Regions from separate parts of the Methyloceanibacter caenitepidi genome, predicted to be linked through region 1. Evidence: riboswitches for the same ligand, from Rfam matches in the RefSeq annotation. Region 1 holds a riboswitch; each other region holds the start of a gene.
The links. A riboswitch is a leader RNA that binds a small molecule or an ion and turns the genes downstream of it on or off. The one in region 1 is predicted to bind cobalamin.
Positions count from the first base shown of each region.

Region 2: another riboswitch for cobalamin. It lies ahead of GL4_RS15045 (energy-coupling factor ABC transporter permease); the one in region 1 lies ahead of GL4_RS01990 (DUF1636 family protein).
Region 3: another riboswitch for cobalamin. It lies ahead of GL4_RS18090 (carbohydrate porin); the one in region 1 lies ahead of GL4_RS01990 (DUF1636 family protein).

Region 1 covers NZ_AP014648.1:430,676-433,943, forward strand. The annotation lists gene cobN (cobaltochelatase subunit CobN) at 1-129, opposite strand, end outside; gene cobW (cobalamin biosynthesis protein CobW) at 145-1,215, opposite strand; gene GL4_RS01990 (DUF1636 family protein) at 1,212-1,637, opposite strand; cobalamin riboswitch at 1,747-1,969, opposite strand; cobalamin riboswitch at 2,083-2,286, shown strand; gene GL4_RS01995 (HupE/UreJ family protein) at 2,323-2,952, shown strand; gene cobU (bifunctional adenosylcobinamide kinase/adenosylcobinamide-phosphate guanylyltransferase) at 2,960-3,268, shown strand, end outside.
Region 2 covers NZ_AP014648.1:3,128,106-3,131,373, reverse strand. The annotation lists gene GL4_RS15055 (OmpA family protein) at 1-408, shown strand, start outside; gene GL4_RS15050 (hypothetical protein) at 442-1,074, shown strand; cobalamin riboswitch at 1,118-1,342, shown strand; gene GL4_RS15045 (energy-coupling factor ABC transporter permease) at 1,383-2,060, shown strand; gene GL4_RS15040 (pyridoxamine 5'-phosphate oxidase family protein) at 2,281-2,973, shown strand; gene GL4_RS15035 (SLC13 family permease) at 3,095-3,268, shown strand, end outside.
Region 3 covers NZ_AP014648.1:1,304,586-1,307,853, reverse strand. The annotation lists gene GL4_RS17880 (hypothetical protein) at 55-255, shown strand; gene GL4_RS16610 (carbohydrate porin) at 284-1,021, opposite strand; gene GL4_RS18090 (carbohydrate porin) at 1,005-1,679, opposite strand; cobalamin riboswitch at 1,785-1,986, opposite strand; gene GL4_RS17145 (MerR family DNA-binding protein) at 2,421-2,741, shown strand.

The DNA of each region.
Region 1 (3,268 bases):
CGCGGCCGCGAGACCCGAGAGGTCGCTATCCGTGAAAGACAAGACCGCGATGTCGCCGGGCGTCTGGCCCAGGTCGATCGGCTCGGCGATGTCGTCGAGCGTCGCGCTGCTTGTCTGCAGGAGGTGCATCCGCGGGCCTTTCGGTTATCCGGCCAGGGCTTCTTGGCCAGCCCGTGACGTGTCACCGGTCAGAAACTTGGCGACCGCCTCGCGGTCGAGGCCCTTCAAGCCGATCACGACGACCTTGCCTTGGCGGTCCTCCGCCCGCTCCCAGGGACGGTCGAAATAGTGGTTCACGCGCGGCCCCACGGCCTGGATCAGCAGGCGCATCGGCTTGCCCGCCACGGCGGCGAAGCCCTTCACGCGCAGCACATCGTGCGCCTCGGCCAACTCGGCGATGCGCTGCGTGATGTCCGCGGCATCGGCGACCTCCGCGATCGGAACGACGAACGTGTCGAAATCGTCGTGGTCGTGATCCTCCTCGCTGTCGTGATGGGTCTTGCGGTTTTCAATATCGTCTTCCGCGCCGATACCGAGACCGAGGAGTGCGGTGGCATCGACCTTCCCTTCCGACACGGTCACCACGCCGATGCCGCGCGGAAGCGCAGCCGTCACCGACTGCATGGCGCGCTGGAGCCCGTCGGCATCGAGCAAATCGCGCTTGTTAAGGACGATCAGGTCGGCGCAGGCAATTTGATCCTCGAAAACCTCTTCGATGGGATCGTCGTGATCGAGCGCATCGTCCGCAGCGCGCTGCGCGGAGAGCGCTTCGATGTCGGCGGAGACTTGACCCTCGGCGAGAGCCGCGCCGTCGACGACCGCCACGACACCGTCAACGGTGACGCGGTTCTTGATGGCCGGCCAGTGGAAGGCTTGGACCAGGGGCTTCGGCAGCGCGAGGCCCGAGGTTTCGATCACGATGTGGTCGACCGGCGGCTCGGCCGCCAGGATCTCGTCGAGGGCCGGCACGAACTCGTCCGCGACCGTGCAGCACAGGCAGCCATTGGCGAGCTCGACGATATTTTCCTCGCTGCAGTTCTCGTCGCCGCAGCCTTTGAGGATCTCGCCATCGATACCCACATCGCCGAATTCGTTCACGATTACGGCCAGACGCCGCCCATTGGCGTTGGCGAGCACGTGGCGGATGAGCGTGGTTTTTCCCGAGCCGAGAAAGCCGGTCACGATCGTGCAGGGAACGCGGGCGACGGAATTCATTCAAAATCCTCCGGAATGGGGCCGAGTACGAGGGGTGGAACGCGCGCAACGAGGCCGCCCTTGAGGGCGTCGGGCCGGCCGCGCCAGGGCAGGAGACCGTCCTCTGCTTCTGCGAGCAGCATCGCGCCGTCGATGAGAGCGGCCGCATCGTCGGGGGTGCTCAGATCGCCGAAGACATAGGTCCAGCTGTCCTTCTTTCGCATTGCCGCGCTGAGCGAGCGCCGGCAATTGGCAAGGCATTCGACTTGGCGGACCGTTACGCGCGTTCCGCGCGCGGCCTCCGCTGTGGCCTCGGCGAGAAGCAGGCCCGCGCGGGGGGCATCGGCTGCGTCGTCCGGCTTGCGGCAGGTTACGCAGACATAGACCGTGGGGCCCTCCGGGATGGGGGCGGCGCTGTCCTTGGCGTCTAGGGGAGATGTCACCCTGATGATCCCTCGGCGATCCCAAGCGAAAGCCACAGCAGACAGGGTGCAATGCGGCCCAGATTCGGGCCGGAACGAGGACCAACCGTCGCAGAGGCACCCCGCCCGGCGAACGACTAGATCGACGACAGGTCTCCTGGCTTCGCGGGTCTCTCCCTTCGCCGCCTTCCCGGGTCAGTCCCAGTGGCAATGGCTCGGGCGCCCAAGACCGGTATCGAGACCGTTCGATGGGCTCACCGCTTACAGTTGCGGGGGCAGCCGCGGGTTTGGGATATCCCCATACCGCGTTCCCTGTTCGCTCGAAACGAGCAACCGTCGATCAGGCACATAAGGGCTTCCGGTGCGGGTTTGTCAATGCGTTGTATGGGTTTGTGATCTGCGGGCGCCACTCTCGGTCGTCAGGCCCGCCACCGAGGTTTCCCTCTTGCGACGGGCCCTTCAGGCTCTATAGTCGTTGCGCCGATGGTTCCCGCATGAGGCGGGACGCAAGAAGGGAACACGGTGAGGGAGTCTCCCGATTCCGTGGCTGCCCCCGCAACTGAAAGCGGAGAGCGCCCCTCGTCACGCCACTGGAGCGGTCGCTCCGGGAAGGTTGAGGGGATGCGCAGACCCGCGAAGCCAGGAAACCTGCCACGGCACAAACCTTGAACGGCGTCCTCGGGTGGAGGGCGCAAGGGGGGACCACATGACTCGTTCTTCGCTCCATCGCACCGCGCTTTTGGCGCTCGCCGCACTTATGCTCACCGCCGCGCCGGCCTCGGCGCACCACGTCATGGGCGGCGAAATGCCGTCCACGTTCGTCCAGGGCTTTCTTTCCGGTCTCGGCCACCCGGTGATCGGGCTCGACCATCTGGCGTTTCTCATTGCCGTTGGCGTCGCGGTCGGCGTCGGCGGTCTCAATCTCGGCCTGCCGGTCCTGTTCGTCGCGGCTTCGGCCGTCGGCGTCGGCATCCATGTCGTCGGGTTCCAGCTGCCTGGGGCCGAGCTTATCGTCGCGTCCTCGGTAGTGATCGTCGGCGCTCTCATCGCCGCCGGCCGCGCGTTGCCCCTCGCCGCCTGGGGCGCCTTGTTCGGCGCCGCCGGCCTGGCGCACGGCTATGCCTACGGCGAGTCGATCTTCGGCGCAGAGCCAACCCCGCTCTTGGCCTATCTGCTCGGCCTTGTGGTCATTCAAAGCGCGCTCAGCGTGGGCGTGGCCTTATTGTTCCGCATCCGCAATCTGTCCGTCTCGGCCGTGGCGCCGCGTCTGGCCGGTGCGGTTGTCGTCGGCATCGGCATCGCCGCGCTGCTCGGCCAGATCATCCCGGACGCATAGCGATCTGATGGCAGACAACAGCCTCGAGGACGAGGGGATTACCTTCGTCCTTGGGGGTGCCCGCTCGGGAAAAAGCCGTTTCGCCGAAAGCTTTGTCGCCAGTCTTCCTAGGCCCTGGGTCTATATTGCCACGGCCGAGGCCCATGACGACGAGATGAAGGCGCGGATCGCCGAGCACCAGGCCCGGCGCGAGGCCGGCTGGCAGACCTTGGAGGCGCCCCACGATCTGCATGACGCCATACGCGCGGCGCCGAAAGGGGCCATCGTCCTCGTGGACTGTTTGACCTTGTGGCTCTCAAATATCATGCACGGCCCT
Region 2 (3,268 bases), 730 kb from region 1:
TATTGGCTGCCGCAAATGGACTTCGTGGCCGGCTACGGTCAGTGCCGCGACAAGGCCAACGCCCTTCTGTCCAAGCGCGACGTCAATTTCGTGACCGGCTCCGCGCGGCTCGACGCGCGCTCCTTGCAGGTCATCAACGCGATGACGGCGCTCGTTATGAAGTGCGTCCAGTCCGGCAATCTGCGCGTGGAGGTCGGTGGCCATACGGACAGCCAGGGCGATAGCGACTTCAACATGGACCTGAGCCAGAAGCGTGCCGACGCGGTCGTCGAAGCCCTCAAGAAGCGCGGCATCCCGGGGGATGCGATCACGGCGGCGGGCTATGGCGACACGAAGCCGCTGGCCGAAAACGACACGGAAGAGGGCCGGGCGGCGAACCGACGCGTCACCTTGGCGTTCACTCAATAAGCGGCCCGGAAGGCCTACAAGGGGGATTGTTCGATGTTCAAGAATTGGGGCTTCCTGCTCGCAGAAATCTGGTTCCTCATCGTGCTCGCAGCCCTTCTGGGACTGTTCGTGGGATGGCTCCTGTGGGGCGGCCGTCGCAAGACCTCCTACAAGAGCTCCGGCGACGAGGCAGGGACATTGCGCGCCCAACTTGAAGATTGCCGCGCGAGCTGCCGGGAGAAGGACGATCTGATCGGTCGCCTCGAGGGGCGGCTCGAAGGCCGCGGAACCTCGAAGGAGGCTCGTCCAGCCACGCCGGCGATGGCTGCGGCCCCTGCCAATCTTGCAGTCATGAATGCACCGGTTGCCGAGCGCGCCAGCGAGGGCGTCAAACCCAAGACGCTCGATGCGCCGCTGGAGGGCAAGGCGGATAACCTGAAGAAAATCAAAGGTGTAGGCCCGAAGCTCGAAAAGCTCTGCAACCGTTTGGGCTTTTGGCATTTCGACCAGATCGCCAATTGGACCGACGCTGAAGTGGCCTGGGTCGACGCCAACCTCGAAGGCTTCAAAGGACGGGTCACGCGCGACGACTGGGTCGCGCAGGCCAAGCTGCTGGCGGAAGGCCGCACGACCGAGTTTTCCAAGCGCGTCGAGGCCGGCGACGTCTACGAGAAAGACAAGAAATAGGAAAAATCAGACCGCACTGCTTGACCGGCGCCCCGAGTCGGCCAAAAGTTCGCCCGCCTATGGTGTCCGGGCGCGGAAACGCGGCCGGATGAAACGGGAATAGGTGGGGCCGTCCGCGGCCCGAAGCCTAGCCGCCCCCGCGACTGTATGCGGTGAGCCGCCTTCCACCGATGTCACTGGCCCAACTGTCACCCAAGGCAAGGGCTGGGAAGACGGAAGCCGGCCGCGACCCGCGAGCCAGGAGACCGGCCATTCGGCAAACGGACCAACCCATGCGCCGTCGGGTGAGACGGCAAAGGAACCACAACATGCATATTGAACCTGGCCTTGTTGCCGACAGTAAGATTTGGCTGAGTTACGCCACCGCCGCCGGCGCAGGCGCCTACGGCCTGAAGCTCGCTTGGGAAGACGTGAAGGAGCGGGGGCCGGTGTCGCTGCTCGCTCGGGCCGCGGGCGCCACATCGCTCGTCTTCTGCTTTTTCGAAGTGTTCCCGCACTACCCGGTCGGGGTCTCCGAGGTTCACCTTATTTTCGGCTCGACGCTGTTCCTGATCTTCGGCGGTGCGCCCGCAGCTATCGGTTTGGCCTTGGGCCTTTTCCTGCAGGGCCTCTTCTTCGCGCCTTTCGACCTGCCGCAATACGGCATGAACGTCACGACGCTGCTAGTGCCGCTGTTCGGTCTGCGCTACCTCGCCGGCAAGGTCATCGAGCCCGGCACGCCCTATGTGGATTTGAAGTACCGTCAAGCTCTGGCGCTTTCGACGGCCTATCAGGCGGGGATCGTCGCCTGGGTGACGTTCTGGGCGCTGTACGGCCATGGCTTCGGCGTTGAGAACGTCCAGTCGATCGCGACCTTCGGCGGCGCCTACATGTTGGTGATCATTGTGGAGCCGCTGGCGGATCTCGCCGTGCTCGCCGGTGCCAAGGCGATCAATGCCTTGCGGGGCAGCGTCCTGGTCGGAGACCGGCTCTACAATCCGGCCTAGTCGGAACTGGCAAAACGACGGTTCAAGACGGCGGTGCGTTCAGTCGCACCGCCGTTTTTTTGCTGTGTGGAGATACGGAACGTCCGGGCGGATAGGCAGCGGGTTTTGCAAAGCCGAGGATTGCCTGCTCTGCTAGAAGGGGACGCTCGTCCAATTAGAGGCGAGCCCGCGAAGGTCTTCGCGGACAACAGCACGAACAACGGCACACGGGAGGGACATCATGGCGACGGAAGAAGACGTATCTATCCCCAATCCGGACGCGTTCTACTCGCCTCAGCAGCGCGCGCTCCAAGACGAGATGCAGAGCCGGCCGCTCGCCAACGCCGTGGTCTTTGCCGTGGTTCGCGACGAGCTTGACCCGGAGATGGCCGGCTTCATCTCCAGCCGCGACTACTTCTTCCTTTCCACGGTAAACGAGGACGGAGAGCCGACGGTCTCATACAAGGGCGGCAATGTGGGCGTCGCCCATGTGGTGGACAACAAGACGATTGTGTTCCCGAGTTACAATGGTAACGGCATGTACTTTTCGGCGGGCAATATCTCCGCCACGGGGAAGGTCGGTATGCTGTTCATCGACATGTGCACGCCCCATCGCGTGAGGGTGCAGGGCACCGCGGCGCTGTCCCAGAACGAAGACCACATGAAGCTCTTTCCCGGCGCCGAGTTCGTGGTCGAGGTCAGGGTCGACAAGGCCTTCATCAATTGCGCCCGCTACATCCACAAGCATGAGCGCGTGGAGGCCACGAACCGCTACGTGCCGGATGCGACGGGAGAGGCGCCGCTGCCCGCCTGGAAGCGGATCGATCTGATTCAGGAGGCTCTTCCTGAAGCCGACGCCGGCCGGGTCGCCGAGAACGGCGGCACAATCACCGAGGACGAGTACAAGCAAAAGGTGATGGACGGGACGTCCTAGGTCTGGCCCTCACGCCCTAAATTGACATCCGGCCACGATCCGTGCCCAAAGCGGGTACGGACGATTTCAGCTGTGGCCCGAAAACGTTTCGCGGCACCTGAGCGAAAGGCGGTCGCGAAACATGCTTGAGCCCGATGACGGCGGTGCCGGCCGCAAACTGCATCAACTGGTGGGGCTGGTACTTGGCCCGGTCGTCTTTACGGCCTGTGTCATCAGCTCCGCGCCGGAGGGATTGTCGGCCGCGGGCTGGTCCGTTGCGGCTCTGGCCTTATGGATGGCCATATGGTGGGCCACG
Region 3 (3,268 bases), 870 kb from region 1:
TGGGTTGGTCTCTCGAGGACGGCAATTCGCGCTATAAGCTCAGACTTTGCCTTGGTGCAGGATCACGTCACCCTTTTTTTTATCCTGGCGCCCTACCACCCGGCCTTCATCGTCACAAAGGCCGACGTCGGCGCCCCCGAAAGAGATGTTGTTGTGCAAGGAGATCTAATACCCGGTGCCGAACATGTTCTCCGCATTGACGCGCTCTTTTCTAGCCTGTTTCGCGATTTTGAATCGCCGCCCGATTTCACATGAGTTTCTACTCGTCACGCTATTCCTGGGATCAGTAATTGATGATGCTCCTCATCCCAACGACCAACGCATTCTCGACTTTTTGGTTGGGTGTATCGTTGAATAGATTGGGCACCGAGCCTCCGGGATTATGGATGTATTGCACCACTGGCTGTATCGCCCAGCCAGATACGATCTCTGCAATGTAGTTCAACTCGAGGATTAGTTCATAATCGCGAATGATATGCAGCCCCGCCTTGCGGTCGAGATCGGAGGCTTCGTTCGAAATACCGGAATACGCGACGCCTAGAGCGATGCCGTCATGAGGGCGCCCGGGCACCCATCCGTCGAAGACAATGCCAACATCAGCATAAGTGTCGACCTGATTGCGGTCAGCCGGGCTAAGGATCGCTCGGGCGAAGGCCGATACACCTCCTGTGCCGCATTGGCCTTCTGGTTGATAGAGCACCTGATCGACTACCACATAGACGGCTTGGTTTCCTTCATGGCGAGACGCAGAAAGCCCCTGCGCGAGCGGGTGTATTGGATCATCGAACTCGCCAAAATCGTACCAGCCGCCAAGTTTGACCGTGCCGGACGGGCAGCTGCCGTTGCCGTAGGAATAGTCGGCCTCGAAGAGCAACAAGGGGGGATCGTTAAGGCGAAAATCGAAGCCGTGCGCGTTACACTGCCCGGGATCACGTTCCTCGGCGCAGGGACCGGCTGGATCACTATCATAAATCCCAAATTTCAGTTGGAATAGGTCCTGAACTTCAACAGCGACGCGCACCCCTGGTGATGCAAACGGATAGATGGGACCGCCAAAAAGGAAGGTTGTCGGAGCTGAGAGTCGTCCAGCCAAAGGTAGAGGCGATGAATCTCGCAGCCACCTCCGAAATGAGAAATTCACTGTCGGCACCCAGCTGGCCGAGACGGATAGAGGCGTGCCCGTCATAGAAAGCCTGTTCAAGCCAAAGCTCATGCAGACGCGTGGAAGGGAATGCCTCTATGTTGCTAACGCTGACGATGCTGCCGATGTTTTCAGCAGTGATGCTGGTGCCGTGAATTTGATAGAAATCTATATGGAAACTCAACCCTCGTGCACCGGTGAGGTTCTCAAGATCGGCATCGAGGTATCCCTCGAGAAGTCCTGCGTAATGTACGCTTTGCTCCATTCCTCCTGAGACGTTGCCTAGCACGTCGCTGGTGTAGTCGATGCCGTAAGAAACTCCCTGCCGGGCAAGGACATTGCGTACACTTCGAGGATCTCCATATCCTGGCAGACTCGTTGCAATCGAGGGCTCCGGGATCCCCGGCGGCAGCTCACCTATCCCGTCTGGAAGACGGACATGTGGATGATGCTGCTGATCGGCCCATGAACCGTTAGCGATAAGAAACGGACTTGCGAATAAAGTTGTGACGAGACAAATGGCCGTGATCGACTTCACGATAGGATTTCCATCCATGTGCGCCTGCGGCGCGAAGCCTTCACGGATGGAACGCGAACTAGCGCTTCCCTTCTTCGCCTGCGAGCACCCCGCTCGCACGACGCCGATCAGGCACCTGTGACGGCAGGTCTCCTGGCTCGCGGGTCGCTGCCTAGACGCCGTCTTCCCGGGTTTCCCCCAGTGACATGTTGGCGCTCGGCTTGCCGCTCACAGTTGCGGGGGCAGCTGCGGACTTAGCTGGCATTATGCCAACTTCTCCACATTCCCTTTTCATCCTCATAGAGGAACCGTCTTGCAAATGATTATCAGTAGATTCCAACTTCGTCAATTCGCCAGTTCCTGCTTGGCAGGCGGATGGTCCCGAGGCACTGCCAGGCCGTTGCTCAGCGCAGGCTAATGCATGCAAAAGGACGCCCCGCCAGTTGGGGCTAGCGGGGCGTTGATGTACGGCATTCGTATGTGACTGCCGTACATAGATCAGGCTGGCTCTCCGGTAGCAAAGCGCCTTCTCGCTTATTGGTCGTTCAGGAATGGCAACCAGCCACTCGGGCCGGCTCACACGAAACGCTGAACGGTCAAAGTGGTGATGATCGGCTAGTGGGTGATGATGACATCCTTCACGGTGGAGTATGACCTTTACGACAGCGTGCAACGTTGTGTCCAATAAGAAGGCAATCGCTCCCCAGTTCTACCTTTTTTCGTTCGACCATTAACATCGAGACGATTAGATACTACGAACGCGTGGGGCTGCTTGATGCTCCGCCCCGCACTCGGGGTGGGCTTCGCATGTACGACCGGCATCATACTCGACGCCTGACCTTCATTCGTCGCAGCCGTGAACTCGGCTTTTCGTTGGACGACATTTGCACATTGATCAGTCTCTCAGGGCGAAATCAGGATTGCGCTGCAAGGGAGTTGACTCTTCGGCACGTGGATCAGGTGCAGGGCAAAATCGCCAACCTAAAGCGGTTGGAGAGAGCACTAAAAAGTCTGGCCGAGGCGTGTAAGCCCGGCGATCAAAAATCGTGCCCCATCTTCGATGCTCTAGCCGGGCAAAGTTAAGTGGCGGCTTACCGACTGCAACTGCGCTGAAGTGTCATAAGCAAGTGCAAGCGACGACGACACTGGGGTCGGATGCCAGTGCCAAATATTTGATCACGAGACCCTTGATGTTTTTGGCAGAGAGATCATTCTGATGAGATGGTCACGTTCGTCAGTCGGCTCGCTTTCGCCATCTTCCTCACCGTAAGTTCGCACGCAGTGGCGGGCTTGAGCCACGCTCAACCTATTGTCGGTGCTGTCGACTTGATCACGGCTACCAATCTTGGGGCTGGCGAGTGCGACCATTGCGATGGCTGTAGCAAGCCTTGTGTTGTGCCGGTCGTTTGCAATAGTCCCTGCTCGCCCATGGCTTTGCCGTTGACCTGGACGGAAGAAGCCGCCTCTAAAACTACCTCCCTCAAATCAACTGAAGGTTCGCGGTTCAGAAGCGCGGTGATCCGCGCTCCTACACCACCTCCTCGCTTTTTCCACTTCGTCTGAGCAGTCCCTGGAGTGGGCCTGCCTAGTCATGGGACCCCCGCCTTTTG